2 linked regions of the Tolumonas auensis DSM 9187 genome follow. The protein of the gene in region 1 interacts with the protein of each later gene in a pairwise test. Links are inferred from orthologs where the notes say so. Each region holds a gene or a part of one and is shown in the gene's direction. Other genes may lie near its edges. The genes, in order: barA and clpA.

Region 1 (7,442 bases):
CCGCCAGACGGCAGACACGTCGATAGGCTTGCGGGGCGCTGCTTTCGATCCACAGCGGTGCAGGCAGGTCGATTTTGGCCAGTTGCCGGAATAAACGCTGCACACCTTGCTGTTTTGCCTGGCATTGCATTGCTTGCGGCATCATTTGTGCGTTACAACCACCGCATTGCTTGAATGCCGGACAAAAAGGTTCGCAGCGATCGGCAGAAGGCTCAATCACCTGCCGTAACCGGGCATGAGCATACTGCTTTTTCTGCTCGGTGATCTGCACACTGACTTTTTCGCCAGGCAGGACTCCTTCGACAAAACAGGCTTTACCCTGATAGCGACCCACACCGGTCAGGTGGTGATCCAAGTTATCGATAGTTATCTCTACCGCCTGGGTAGGTAATGCTTTAGGTTTGGGTTGGAAAAACTGAACCATATCTCTTGGTGGCTTATCGTTAGGTAGGTATGATGCTGAAAGAGAAGCACCGGAATACTTTATTGTCCCACAAGTACGGGTCAACCAAAACAGACTATGACGAAATATGGCCTGCGCGCCCGCGTTCTTGCATTCACTATTATACCAACGCTGCTGATCGGTACGCTTTTAGCTGGCTATTTTATTTTTCATCGCCACCAGCAGATCGAAAATTTCATGATCGAGCAAGGCACCAGCGTGATAGAACCGCTGGCAATTGCCAGTGAATATGGCCTGACCCGCTCCAGCCGGGAAGATCTGCGCCGGTTGATCAGCACCAGTCATCGTCGTAACTCACCCCTGATTAAATCCATCGCGATCTTTACCAAAGACAACAATCTGTTTGTCACCTCGAACTTTCACCGTGATTTTATGCAGATGCGTTTGCCGGAAGGCAGAAGTATTCCGGAGCTGACCAGCGTTGAACATCTGGATGACTATATTATCCTGCGGACACCTATTCTGGCAGAAAACAGCCTGAGTGAAACGTCGCTGCAAACCAGCAGTACGCCGGAAGTGATTGGTTACATGGCCATCCAGCTCAATATTGATCGCTCGGTGATTGCGCAGTACCGGGATACCGCGACGGCCATTTTCATCGTGCTGCTCGGTTTGATCATGAGCCTGTTTTTTGGTCTGAATCTGGTGCATGTGGTCATCGAGCCCATAAACCGTATGGTACGCGCGGTTTATCATATTCGTGAAGGCCGGCTGGATACCCGTGTGCGCGGCAAGATGGATGGTGAACTGGACATGCTGAAAAATGGTATCAACGCGATGGCGAAAGCGATCAGCGAATACCATAACGAAATGCAGCAGAGTATCGATCAGGCCACCTCCGATCTGCGGGAAACGTTAGAGCAGATCGAGATCCAGAACGTCGAACTGGATATGGCGAAAAAGCGTGCCCAGGAAGCGGCCCGTATCAAATCCGAATTCCTGGCCAACATGTCGCACGAACTGCGAACTCCGCTCAATGGCGTCATTGGCTTTACCCGTCAGCTGTTTAAGACTCAGCTCAGCCTGCATCAGCGTGACTATTTAAGCACCATCGAGCATTCAGCCAAGAATCTGCTCAGCATCATCAATGACATCCTCGACTTCTCGAAACTGGAAGCCGGCAAGCTGACGCTGGAAAACATTCCGTTCAACATCCGTGAAATGATTAATGATACGGTCACGCTGCTGGCGCCGTCGGCACATGACAAAAAGCTGGAGTTATCGCTGCTGGTCAGCCAGCCGATACCGGATCTGGTTGCCGGGGATCCATTACGTCTGCAGCAAATCATCACCAATATCGTCGGTAATGCCATCAAGTTCACCGAACAGGGAATGGTGAACATCCATGTCAGTACCACCCCTTCCATCGACCAGCAAAAAGTACTGCTGCGGTTCCGGATCCGTGATACCGGGATTGGTATGGATGATGAGCAGCTGATGCGTCTGTTCCAGCCGTTCATTCAGGGCGACAGTTCCATTTCACGCCGTTATGGCGGTACCGGGCTGGGTCTGGTGATCAGCCAGAAACTGATTGAGCAGATGGATGGTTCCATGCAGGTGCATTCTGAACCGAACCAGGGTTCTGAATTTACGATCACGATGCCGTTAGAACTGGTTTCAGAGGAAGGGAATATCCCTGCGGAACAGTTACTGCTGGCCGGGAAAAATGTGCTGTTGTGGGAAAATGCAATCTGGAGCCGGGAGTCCTGTTTAAGTCTGCTTAATGAATGGAAAATGCAGACGGTTCTGGAAAATGATGAACAAACTTATGCCGGTGCGTCGTTCTACGCCATGATCATCGGCTTTGCACCCGAAACCCCGACGGAGCAAATCCAGCATACGGTTGATCTTTGTCTGCAACGTTATCAGCTCGATAAATTAATCGTATTAATTAACTCCAGCGATCCGACTCTGCATGAAAAACTGATGCAGAATAATAAGATATATTCGCTCAGTAAGCCGGTGATCCACAGCAAGTTGCTCCAGGCCCTGCTACAACCATTGCCACCGATACAGATACTGGCAGAACCTGCAGAACAGCATAAAGAGAAATTACCGTTACGGATCCTGGCTGTTGATGATAATCCGGCTAACCTGAAACTGATTGTCGCTTTGCTAAACGACTTAGTCGATGAGGTCCACTCCTGTCAGGACGGGCATCTGGCTGTCTCTCTGGCGGAAAAGACGCGTTTTGATATTATTTTTATGGATGTACAGATGCCGATCATGGACGGTATTCAGGCCTGCCAGATCATCCATCAGAATACCTGTAACAAACTGACACCGATTATCGCCGTCACCGCACACGCCTCTCCCGGCGAGCGCGAACGTCTGATGTCCAGTGGTATGGATGAGTATCTGTCAAAACCAATCGATGAAATTCAGCTAAAACGACTGCTGCTGCAGTTCAGTGATCTCAAATCCACTGCTGCCAGACTAACATTTATTGACTGGAACCTGGCGCTGGAAAAAGTAAAAGGGAATGAAGCACTGGCCCGAGATATGCTGCAGATGCTGGTCGCCAGCTTTGATGAGATCACGCCGATGATCGAGGCTTCCGCCGCAGGGACAGAATGTGCTGACTTACTCGATACGATCCATAAATTACGTGGCGGGGCAGCCTATTGCGGCGTACCACAATTGCAATCCAGTTGTGCCGGACTGGAACAGGGACTACGTTCCGGCCTCAGTTGCAGTGCATTTGAACCGGAATTACTGGAGTTGCTGGATATTATGGCTGCCGTAAAAGAAGAGTCGGCCAAATGGTTAGAGCAGGCAGGTTAAATACCTGCCTGTCATGTCATGCGGTAGTTCAGGAGCGCTGATTTTCTACCGGTTTGGCATAAGTTGCTTTCGCAATATCACGCCACTTCGGATCCATTGCAGCCATTCGCTGTTCAAACTGAGCGCGTTGTTCCGCAGTGATGTCGGCAGATGCTTCACCAGCAGCCAGCACATTGGATGCAAACAGACGATATTGGCTATGAATAGCACGATCTATAACTTGCGCTAGTTCTTCCGGCGTTTCAAAGCCATCGGTCAGCGGTTTGCCAACACTGACATGCACCCGTCCCTTATAGCCAATGATACCAGCCACAATACTCTCGATATCCTCAAATTCACTTTTCTGGTAAGAACCAGTCGTTGAGGTCTCGTACAGCTCGCGCGCCTTGGCTTCATCACCCGGATCGTATTCATAAGAGATCGCGACCGGCACAATGTTCAGCTGTTGCATATATTCCACAAAGCCCAGCTTTTTCTGCTTACCAGCCATGTGGAACATTTTCAGAATGGCAGGATCGGTGCAGTCATTACCGTCTTTCGCCCGTCCTTCTTTCTGTGCGATCCAGATGTTGTGACCTTCCTGCAGTGAATCCGCAATATAAGAGGAAAGTTCACTGAAGGTTTTCGCCATCTCACGCGGGCCTTTCGCCGAACGTTTTACGATGAAACTTTTGTTCAGACGCATCAGTTCAGTGGCACAGGGTTTACGCAATAAATTATCGCCAATCGCAATACGCGCCGTATCCAGACCACACTGATACAGACCCCAGTTCACGAAAGCAGGGTCCATCGCAATATCACGGTGGTTAGAGATAAACAGATATCCCTTACCTGACTGCAGATTTTCCAGACCAGAATAAGTCACGCCATCGGTGGTCTTCGCAATCATCTGCTCCATAAAATGGGCAACCTGTTGCTGTACATCATCGACGGTACGGACATTCGCGACACGCTTATGCAGCGCACGCCGGATCAAGGGTTTTAATACCCAGCCAAAATAGTTGACCGCATGTGGAAAACGAAAACGCGCCACAGCACTGATCAATTCTTCATCACTGATCAGTCGCTCGATCGCGGCCGGAACTTCATTATCATTGTACGGACGGATCTCTTTATAACGATCCAATTCATCAAGCGATGTTGTCATGCCAATATCTTTCTATGCAGCGAGTAAAAACGGCGCAATTCTACACGGATTTGACATAAACACTATTAATTGGCGGGAAATAAGCCCGATCCAGATTTATGGCAACGCCCATTTCACTCAAACCAGATCAACGCAACACAAAGTGCCGTTAATCCGCCCATGATGCGATTCCAATATTCCCAAGCTCTGGGTGTTTTTAACCATTGACCGACTTTCACGCCAAATAAAGTCCACATCGAGCTGGTTTTTAAACAAATCAGACAAAACACCACCAGTACCCAAATCACCGATGACCAATACTGCTCACCTAACAGGGTAAAACTACCAATTGCTGACAGACTCATCAGCCAGGCTTTCGGATTCATAAACTGAAACAACACCGCCTGATGAAAACGCCACGGCTTGATGGTCTGTGTTTTGACGGCCGTATCCAGCTTTGGCATACCGGCTTGCGCGATTTGCCAGGCCAGATAAAGCAGATAGCCCGAGCCGCCGATCTTCAGCATCCACTGCAACAACGGCCATTGCTGGAATACGGCACCCACGCCCAGCGCCATCAGAGTCAGCATACAAACCAGACCGCCACTGATCCCGGCAATGTGCTGAATGGATTGCCAGAAGCCAAAACGGGCACCGGAGCTGGTCAGCATGACGTTGTTCGGACCAGGAGTAACACAGGTGATCCAGGCAAAAGCAATCAGTGACAATAACAGGCTTTGTTCCATTGGTTTACTCCTTGCAATAATTGTATCGATACAATTAATCAAAAACAGTGGAATTGAACTACATCAATCGTTGAATTCACGTTATATTGAAGCCATTCAAAGGATCAACAGGTTTATTGTCACCATGACAATTTGGAATCCGCAGCTTTCCGGTCAGGGACCGCTCTATCGTCAACTGGCGCAGGCTATCGGTCAGGCGGTGGAACAGGGTGAATTACAACCCGGGCAACGCTTACCGACGCATCGCGCCCTAGCCGATCGACTGGGTGTCACGGTTGGCACCATCACTCGCGCATACAGTGAAGCGGAACATCAGGGCTGGGTAACCGCAAGAGTCGGTGCCGGCACTTATGTGCGCGAAGAAACGGGAGAGCCGGCATTAAACTGGCACATCCGTCAGCCGGATCCCTCCCGGATCGAATTGTGGCAAAACCTGCCGATCCTGCAGGATCGGGAAAATGCCTTCCGGGATGCCATGGAGCAATTGCTGGCAACACCCGGCCGCATCAATGCGTTGATGGAATACAGTTCGGTGAATGGCGAGTTGTCGCAGCGGGAAACGGTCTGTCACTGGCTGAGTCAATACGGATTCAGCACAGCTCAACCTGAGCGGTTGTTCTTCAGTTTTGGTGCTCAGAATGGTTTATTACTGAGTCTGATGGCCTGCGGTGCCGTCGGAGAAACCATATTATGTGAAGGACTGACTTATCCGGGGCTCAGCACATTATCGCATTCGTTACGCATTCAGCTGAAAGGGCTGACGATGGATGAGGAAGGTCTTTTGCCACAGGCACTGGAAAAGGCATGTCAGACCGGCAACTACCGGACGTTATATCTCACGCCGACAATTCAGAATCCGACGACTGCGACCATGAGCCTCTCCCGGCGCGAGGAGATCCTGGCACTGTGCGAGCGTTATCAGCTGACGGTCATTGAAGACGATGTCCATGGCCTATTACCGGAAATTCGGCCGCCAGCACTGGTGGAGCTAGCGCCGGAACGCGTCATTCATCTGGGCAGTTTTGCTAAAAACACCAGTGCCGGATTGCGTCTGGGCTACATGCTGGTACCGGCACATTTACATGCGGCCATGTCGATTGCTGTACGTGGTTCCAGCTGGATGATCACGCCACTGATGATTGAGCTGACCTGCCAATGGCTGTTATCCGGACAAGCAGACCGTATGTTACTGCAACAACGGAAAACATTACGGGAACGCGGAGCACTGCTGCGTCATCATTTAGGCCATTATCAGGTACAGTATCAGGAAGGTGGTATGCATGCCTGGTTACCCCTCCCGGCTCACTGGCGTAGTCAGGCCTTTGTGCAGGCAACAAACCAGCATGGTGTCGGTGTCGCGGGGGCCGAGCTGTTTGCTGCCGCGCACTATCCTTCCCCGCAGGCAGTGCGTATTTCCATCAGTCATCCGGCCGATAATATTTCGCTGGATAAAGCATTACGGGTATTGAGACAATTACTGGATAGTGAACCAACTCCCCAATGGGTGATATGAGGTCATGCAATGATAATACCCTGGCAACAACTCCCTGCCGCCACCCTGGATAGCCTGATTGAATCCTTCGTATTACGTGAAGGCACCGATTATGGCGAACAAACATTCTCGCTGGCTGAAAAAGTAGAGCAGGTCCGTCAGCAACTGGAACACGGTGATGTAGTCATCTTATACAGTGAACTGCATGAATCAGTGACGATTGCGCCAAAAGAGGCCATCCAGGTGATCGGGGATGTAACAGAAATTTAAAATATCCCACTCCGGCTGTAACAAGCGGCTTATTTGCATAAGCATCTCTTGTCATTACTTTTTCTGCACCTTATGCTAAGTCGTTATTGCGAGCTTACGTTTAAACTTCGTTCGTTACCGGAAAGGGACGGGCTCGTCACTAAATTTGTGTCATTTTCGCCACAGATCCTGTTTTGATGTTTCGATTGACTCAAAATAGTAAGAAATAAAAAAAGCATGTATCACTCTTCGCAGTGATGCAATGCACAGGCGCTCAAGAGGACAGATAATGGTAATCGGCAAACCGCAAAGCGATCCAACACAGGAATGGTTTCTATCTCACTGCCATATTCATAAATATCCGGCAAAAAGCACACTGATCCATGCCGGTGAAAAAGCAGAAACTTTGTACTACATCATCAAAGGTTCTGTTGCAGTGCTGATCAAAGATGAAGAAGGCAAGGAAATGATTCTGTCTTACCTGAATCAGGGAGACTTTATCGGCGAACTGGGTCTGTTCGATGAAAGCGAAAACCCAACTCGTTCAGCCTGGATCCGCGCTAAAACCTCTTGTGAAGTGGC
Region 2 (7,232 bases), 470 kb from region 1 along the record:
CTGGTTAAAGACATGACGACGGCGATCTAACTCTTCCACCAGTAAAAAACGATCTTCAAAACGAATAACGGCAGCAACGGTTATATTTGGACGAAAAGTCATGCTAACTCCTCAGAGAACCGCTATAGATTACCTGAACAGCTGTCACCGCGTCATCTTTAGTCGTCCGTACACAACAAACTGATTAAATGCATTTTGTTTTCGTGAAATCTGGCTTGCTATACCGAGACGCCGTTTGCAGAAGTCGACTGATGGGCTAAGATGACGGTCACAATAATGATTTGCAAGACAATAAACCGGAAGTCAGGAGACACAGATGGAAAGTAAAATCGTTGTACCCGCTACAGGTGAAAAAATTTCTGTTGATGCGGCGGGTAAGCTGGTCGTACCGAATAACCCAATCATTCCTTTCATTGAAGGTGATGGGATCGGTGTTGATGTGACTCCGGCCATGCTGAAAGTTGTGGATGCCGCAGTTGAGAAAGCCTACAAAGGCGAAAAGAAAATCTCCTGGATGGAAATTTACACCGGTGAGAAATCAACCAAGATTTACGGTGATGATGTATGGCTGCCAGCTGAAACCATGGACGCAATGCGCGAATACCATGTCGGTATCAAAGGCCCGCTGACCACACCAGTCGGTGGTGGTATCCGTTCTCTGAACGTAGCCCTGCGTCAGGAGCTGGATCTGTACGTTTGTCTGCGCCCGGTTCGTTACTATGAAGGCACACCAAGCCCGGTTAAACAACCAGAGCTGACTGACATGGTTATCTTCCGTGAAAACGCTGAAGACATCTATGCCGGTATCGAGTGGAAAGCCGATTCTGCCGAAGCGAAAAAAGTGATCGACTTCCTGCAAAACGAAATGGGTGTGAAGAAAATCCGTTTCCCTGAAAACTGTGGTATCGGTATCAAACCGATGTCAGAAGCTGGTACTAAACGTCTGGTGCGTGCTGCACTGGAGTATGTGATTGATAACGATCGCGACTCACTGACTCTGGTACACAAAGGCAACATCATGAAATTCACCGAAGGTGCCTTCAAAGACTGGGGTTACCAGCTGGCACGTGAAGAATTCGGTGCAGAACTGATTGATGGCGGCCCATGGTGCCAGTTCAAAAACCCGAAAACCGGCAAAAACATCATCGTTAAAGATGTGATTGCTGATGCGTTCCTGCAACAGATCCTGCTGCGTCCGGCTGAATACGACGTTATTGCCACCATGAACCTGAACGGTGACTACATTTCTGATGCGCTGGCCGCACAGGTCGGCGGTATCGGTATCGCGCCAGGCGCGAACATCGGTGACGGCATCGCGCTGTTTGAAGCCACTCACGGTACTGCACCGAAATATGCTGGTCAGGACAAAGTTAACCCGGGTTCACTGATCCTGTCTGCTGAAATGATGCTGCGTTATATGGGCTGGTTCGAAGCGGCTGATCTGATCGTGAAAGGTATGGAAGGTGCGATCCGTAACAAGACTGTGACCTACGACTTTGAACGTCTGATGGAAGGCGCAACCCTGCGTAAATGCTCTGAATTTGCTGACGACATGATCAGTCAGATGTAATTCATCCGGTGACCACAGTTTCAGGCTGTGGTTGTCAGAACGCAAAAAAACAGAAGCGGGAACCTGGTTCCCGCTTCTTCATTTAGGGTACATCCCGTTCTCTCTTGTTATGATTCCTGGGATGCGGTAGGGACAATGCTCGTGGCATGTGACCCTTTAGGCCCTGCTTGTACTTCAAACTCAACAGGCTGCCCCGCTTTCAGCGTCTTGTACCCGTTCATGTCGATAGTGGAATAATGAGCAAAAATATCATCACCGCCTTCATCCGGGCAGATGAAGCCAAAGCCTTTCGCATTGTTAAACCACTTTACGGTTCCAGTAGCCATACATCTACGTCCTCAGAGATGAAATTACTTTAAACGCCGTTGGGATGATCACCATCTGCCGTTGATTTTTATGGGTCAGCTGGTCACCAAAGCATCAATCTAGTGTAAAAAGTCAGTGAGTCAAGTGGCAGATCTCTAAAGCAAGAGCTATTTCAAATAGTATATTGACAACAATTCCTATCTCAGTAGTAATGAAAGAAAAAGGTAGTCGTAAATGGGTAAAACTCGTGTCTCTCCCACCCCGGGTACGGCGGCGGAGAGCAAAACTGAAATTCAGCCGCCTTCTATGTATAAAGTGGTATTGCTGAACGATGATTACACGCCGATGGATTTTGTCGTTGAGGTGTTGCAGCGTTTTTTCCGGATGGATCTGGAAAAGGCGACGCAGGTCATGCTGGCTGTGCACTATGACGGCAAAGGGATTTGTGGCGTCTATACTGCAGATATAGCAGAAACAAAAGTTGATCAAGTTAACCATTACGCTCGTAAGCATGAACATCCGTTGCTGTGTACTATGGAACAAGCCTGAAGATCAGCAGGTGCCCCTTGCATAGCGTTGTCGTCAGTTGGTTTGGGAGGTGCCCATGCTAAACAAAGAACTGGAAAAATCCATTAACCAGGCATTCAAGTCAGCAAGAGATGCGCGTCATGAGTTTATGACAGTAGAGCATTTGTTGCTGGCGTTAATCGATAACCACTCTGCTCATGATGCATTAGTGGCATGCGGGGCTGATATTGACCAACTGCGCAGAGAACTTACTGTTTTTCTGGAACAAACCACACCACTGATTCCGCTCGAAGAATTAGAACGGGATACGCAGCCTACACTCGGATTTCAGCGTGTGTTGCAACGTGCGGTCTTCCATGTCCAGTCTTCAGGCCATAACGAAGTCTTCGGCGCCAATGTGCTGGTGGCCATTTTCAGCGAGCAGGAATCACAGGCTGTTTATTTCCTTAAAAAAGCGGATATCAACCGGCTGGATGTCGTGAATTACATCTCGCATGGTGTACGTAAAGATGCACCGCATCAGGATGACTCGCATTCAGGTCATGATGCAGGTGAAGGTGAGGGCATGAGTGAAGAAGCCGCCGCCAACCAGATTGAAAACTTTGTTACCAACCTCAACCAGAAAGTCGTCGCAGGCGGTATTGATCCGTTGATCGGACGTGATGCTGAAGTGAACCGCACTATTCAGATTCTATGCCGTCGCCGGAAAAATAATCCGCTGCTGGTCGGTGAAGCCGGTGTGGGTAAAACCGCCATTGCTGAAGGGCTGGCTTACCGGATTGTGCATGGTGATGTGCCGGAAGTAATTGCTGATAACACCGTTTATTCGCTGGATATGGGCTCACTGCTGGCCGGCACCAAATATCGCGGTGATTTTGAAAAACGTTTCAAGATTGTGCTGAATCAGCTGGAACGGGAAAAAGGCGCCATTCTGTTTATTGATGAAATTCATACCATTATCGGTGCCGGCGCTGCTTCGGGTGGTCAGCTGGATGCAGCGAATCTGATCAAGCCGATTCTTTCTTCCGGTCAGCTGCGTTGCATGGGCTCTACAACCTATCAGGAATATTCGCAGGTCTTTGAAAAAGATCATGCGCTGGCGCGTCGCTTCCAGAAAATCGATGTGGTTGAACCGTCTGTTGATGACACTACCAAGATCCTGATTGGTCTGAAACCCCGTTATGAAGAGCATCATCACGTGCGCTATACCAATAAAGCGTTGCGTGCTGCTGCAGAGCTTTCCGCGAAATATATCAATGATCGTCATCTGCCGGACAAGGCAATCGATGTGATTGACGAAGTGGGGGCCAGTCAGCGTCTGCTGCCGCCAAGCAAACGCAAGAAAGTGATCAATGTGCCGGATATTGAAGCGATTGTGGCGAAAATTGCCCGTATTCCGGAAAAATCAGTTTCTTCCAGTGATCGCGATACCTTGCGTAATCTGGAACGTAATCTGAAACTGGTGGTGTTTGGTCAGGATAAAGCGATTGAAGTGCTGACCGATGCGATCCGCCTAAGCCGTTCCGGTCTGGGCAATGAGCGCCGTCCGGTAGGTTCATTCCTGTTTGCTGGCCCGACCGGTGTCGGTAAAACAGAAGTCACTCTGCAACTGGCCAAAGCGATGGGCATTGAACTGCTGCGCTTTGATATGTCGGAATATATGGAGCGGCATACAGTTTCCCGCCTGATTGGTGCACCACCGGGCTATGTCGGCTATGAACAGGGTGGGTTACTGACGGATGCCGTGATCAAACAGCCGCATTGTGTTGTGCTGCTTGATGAAATTGAGAAAGCGCATCCGGATGTATTCAATCTGCTGCTGCAGGTGATGGATAACGGTACCTTGACCGATAACAATGGCCGTAAGGCCGATTTCCGGAATGTCGTGCTGGTGATGACCACCAATTGCGGGGTACAGGAAACACAGCGTAAATCAATTGGCTTCCAGCAACAGGATCATACACATGATGCGCTGTCGGAAATCAACCGGACCTTTACGCCGGAGTTCCGTAACCGTTTAGACAACATTATCTGGTTTAACCATCTGGATATGGATGTGATCCATCAGGTCGTTGATAAGTTTATTGTTGAACTGCAAGCACAGCTTGATGCCAAAGGCGTGTCACTGGAAGTTACTTCTGCAGCCCGTCACTGGCTGGCTGAAAAAGGATACGACAAGTCCATGGGCGCACGTCCGATGGGCCGTCTGATCCAGGAACAGATGAAGAAACCATTAGCCAACGAACTGCTGTTTGGTGAACTGGTTGCAGGCGGAAGTGTTAAGGTTGACTTGCAGGATGACAAACTGAAGTTCGACTTTACGCCGAACAAGGAAATTGTCTTGCAGCCATAACGGGTCGTTAAGACCAAAAGAAAAAAGCCCCGGATGATACTGGGGCTTTTTTCTATCTGGATCTTAACGAGAACGGAATACGATGCGACCTTTGGACAGGTCGTAGGGAGTCAGCTGCACTGTTACTTTGTCACCGGTCAGAATACGGATGTAGTTTTTGCGCATTTTGCCGGAGATATGAGCCGTTACCACGTGACCGTTTTCAAGTTCAACACGGAACATTGTATTAGGCAGGGTCTCCAGAATCGTCCCTTGCATCTCGATACTGTCTTCTTTAGACATTGAATCCTCGTAATTACCACCAAAAAAATCTGCTGGATCATGCCGGATTTAACTGGTTGTGTAAAGTTCGGTCAGTCGGAATGGTGTATTTTTTCCAGACTTTATTTTCCAGACGCTCATGTGGCAGGTAACTGGATTTGTAATTCATCTTCTTGCAGTTGTCGACCTGATAGCCCAGATAGAGATAAGTCCGGCCCATGTGCAGTGCCAGCTGTAACTGCGTCAAGATGGCATAAGTGCCGAGAGAACGGGCCTCAAACTCCGGATCATAAAAAGTGTACATAGCGCTCAGGCTATCCGGTAATGCATCGGTGACAGCGACAGCAATTAATTTATCTCTCTGATAAAACTCCAGAAAAACAGGATTCAACCAGTCAGAAAAAAGAAACTGTTTGTATTGGCTGTAGCTGGGCGGATACATGCTGCCATCAAAATGTCGTTGCTGGATATAACGCTCATACAGTGCGTAATAAGCCGGTTTATCGGTATCATTTAATTGCCAGCTGATATCACTGTTTTTGTGTAACACCCGGCGCTGTTTACGGCTGGGTGCAAACTCAGCGGCCTTAATCCGTAATGACTGGCAGGCTGAGCATTGGGTGCAATGCGGGCGGTAGATATCATTACCACTACGCCGGAAACCAGCTTGCAGCAGAGCCTCATAACCGGATGCAGTCCGATAGTTGTCATCCATCAGCACAATAAGCTGCTCATATTGTTCCGGCAGGTAACTGCAGGTATGCGCGGGAGTTATACCAACCCGCAATGGCGTCGGATTCATAATGTCAGTACCTGCGGTTGCCAGCATTCAGCCGGAAATGATTGTTCGCGCAACTGAGCCAGCTGGCGTAAAAATTCTGCCCGGGGCCATTCCTGTACCCCCATGGTTTCGAGGTAACTGTTCTGCATCTGACAATCAATTAAGGGGGCATCATAACGGGAAAGGTGCCGGCATAACGCGACCAGCGCCAGTTTTGATGCATCCGTCTGCCGGTGAAACATGGATTCACCACAAAATAGTTTACCTACGCTGAGACCATACAAGCCGCCCACCAGCTGGTCGTTATCCCAGACTTCGACTGAATGCGCCTGTCCCATCTCATGCAATACCGCATACGACTGCATAAACTCACTGGTGATCCAGGTGTCTTCTGAATAGCGTCGTGGCGCGGCACAGGCAGTGACGACATCCATAAACGCGTGGTTAACCGTAAACCGCAGTGACGTTTTGTTCAGCGTTTTCCGTAATGAACGGCTGATATGCAGTTGCGCCACCGGTAAGACCCCACGGGGATCGGGTGACCACCAGAGAATGGGCTGATACGGGCTGAACCAGGGGAAAATACCATTATAGTAAGCGGTTAATAACCGGGCCGGGGACAGGTCTCCGCCAATTGCCAGCAGTCCGTTGGGCTCGGTCAATGCCTCTTCCGGTGAAGGAAAATACAGTGTGGAGTCCAGTTCAGTCAGATAAATCGTCATCAACTACATTCATTTGAAAAGACGCGCTGATCTGATAATAACCAGCATGCCCGGTTTTGTCATGGCGTCATATCGCCGCCATAAAAAATGCCGCACAAGGCGGCATTCCGGAAAAGAGAGTGAAGCGGATTATTTCGCCAGACTATCGAGATAACGTTCAGCATCAAGCGCGGCCATACAACCGGTGCCGGCAGACGTGATTGCCTGACGATAGATGTGATCCGCCACATCACCGGCAGCAAATACACCTTCAATACTGGTCTGAGTGGCAAAACCATCACTGCCGCCTTTGACTTTCAGATAGCCGTTCTGCATTTCAAGCTGGTTATCAAAAATAGCCGTGTTCGGGCTATGGCCGATAGCGATAAAGGCGCCCATCACTTCCACATCTTCCACGGAATCATCTTTGAGATTGCGCAGACGTACACCTGTCACACCCATCTCATCGCCCAGCACTTCTTCCAGTGTGCGATCCAGATGCAGCTTGATGATGCCTTGTTCAACCTTGTCATACAGACGCTTGATCAGGATCTTTTCTGAGCGGAAGGTGTCACGACGGTGGATCAGATGAACTTCTGACGCAATATTGGCCAGATAGAGTGCTTCCTCCACTGCGGTATTTCCGCCGCCAACGACCGCCACTTTCTGACCACGGTAGAAGAAACCATCACAGGTCGCGCAGGCCGATACGCCACGGCCTTTAAATGCTTC

The links.
Region 2: the proteins of barA (region 1) and clpA interact in binary tests that used the Escherichia coli proteins (3 or more experiments, as listed by UniProt). The link is inferred for Tolumonas auensis DSM 9187 from one-to-one orthologs.

The regions. Positions count from the first base shown.
Region 1 is NC_012691.1:3,013,652-3,021,093, forward strand. The notes cover bases 202-3,447. They hold barA (two-component sensor histidine kinase BarA), read left to right. Parts: upstream 202-520; coding sequence 521-3,247; downstream 3,248-3,447. Other genes in these bases: rlmD (23S rRNA (uracil(1939)-C(5))-methyltransferase RlmD), read right to left, coding at 202-424; TOLA_RS14045 (1-acyl-sn-glycerol-3-phosphate acyltransferase), read right to left, coding at 3,276-3,447. Also shown: more of rlmD, read right to left, coding at 1-201; more of TOLA_RS14045, read right to left, coding at 3,448-4,394; TOLA_RS14050 (LysE family translocator), read right to left, coding at 4,508-5,119; TOLA_RS14055 (aminotransferase-like domain-containing protein), read left to right, coding at 5,244-6,632; TOLA_RS14060 (YheU family protein), read left to right, coding at 6,642-6,881; cAMP-activated global transcriptional regulator CRP, read left to right, coding at 7,150-7,442. UniProt on the Escherichia coli protein: Member of the two-component regulatory system UvrY/BarA involved in the regulation of carbon metabolism via the CsrA/CsrB regulatory system. Phosphorylates UvrY, probably via a four-step phosphorelay.
Region 2 is NC_012691.1:2,541,345-2,548,576, reverse strand. What follows is about bases 2,083-5,118. They hold clpA (ATP-dependent Clp protease ATP-binding subunit ClpA), read left to right. Parts: upstream 2,083-2,480; coding sequence 2,481-4,757; downstream 4,758-5,118. Other genes in these bases: TOLA_RS11785 (arginyltransferase), read right to left, coding at 5,077-5,118; infA (translation initiation factor IF-1), read right to left, coding at 4,821-5,039; clpS (ATP-dependent Clp protease adapter ClpS), read left to right, coding at 2,111-2,425. In the rest of the region: TOLA_RS11815 (NUDIX hydrolase), read right to left, coding at 1-102; icd (NADP-dependent isocitrate dehydrogenase), read left to right, coding at 317-1,570; cold shock domain-containing protein CspD, read right to left, coding at 1,678-1,896; more of TOLA_RS11785, read right to left, coding at 5,119-5,820; aat (leucyl/phenylalanyl-tRNA--protein transferase), read right to left, coding at 5,817-6,521; trxB (thioredoxin-disulfide reductase), read right to left, coding at 6,651-7,232. UniProt on the Escherichia coli protein: ATP-dependent specificity component of the ClpAP protease. It directs the protease to specific substrates. It has unfoldase activity. The primary function of the ClpA-ClpP complex appears to be the degradation of unfolded or abnormal proteins.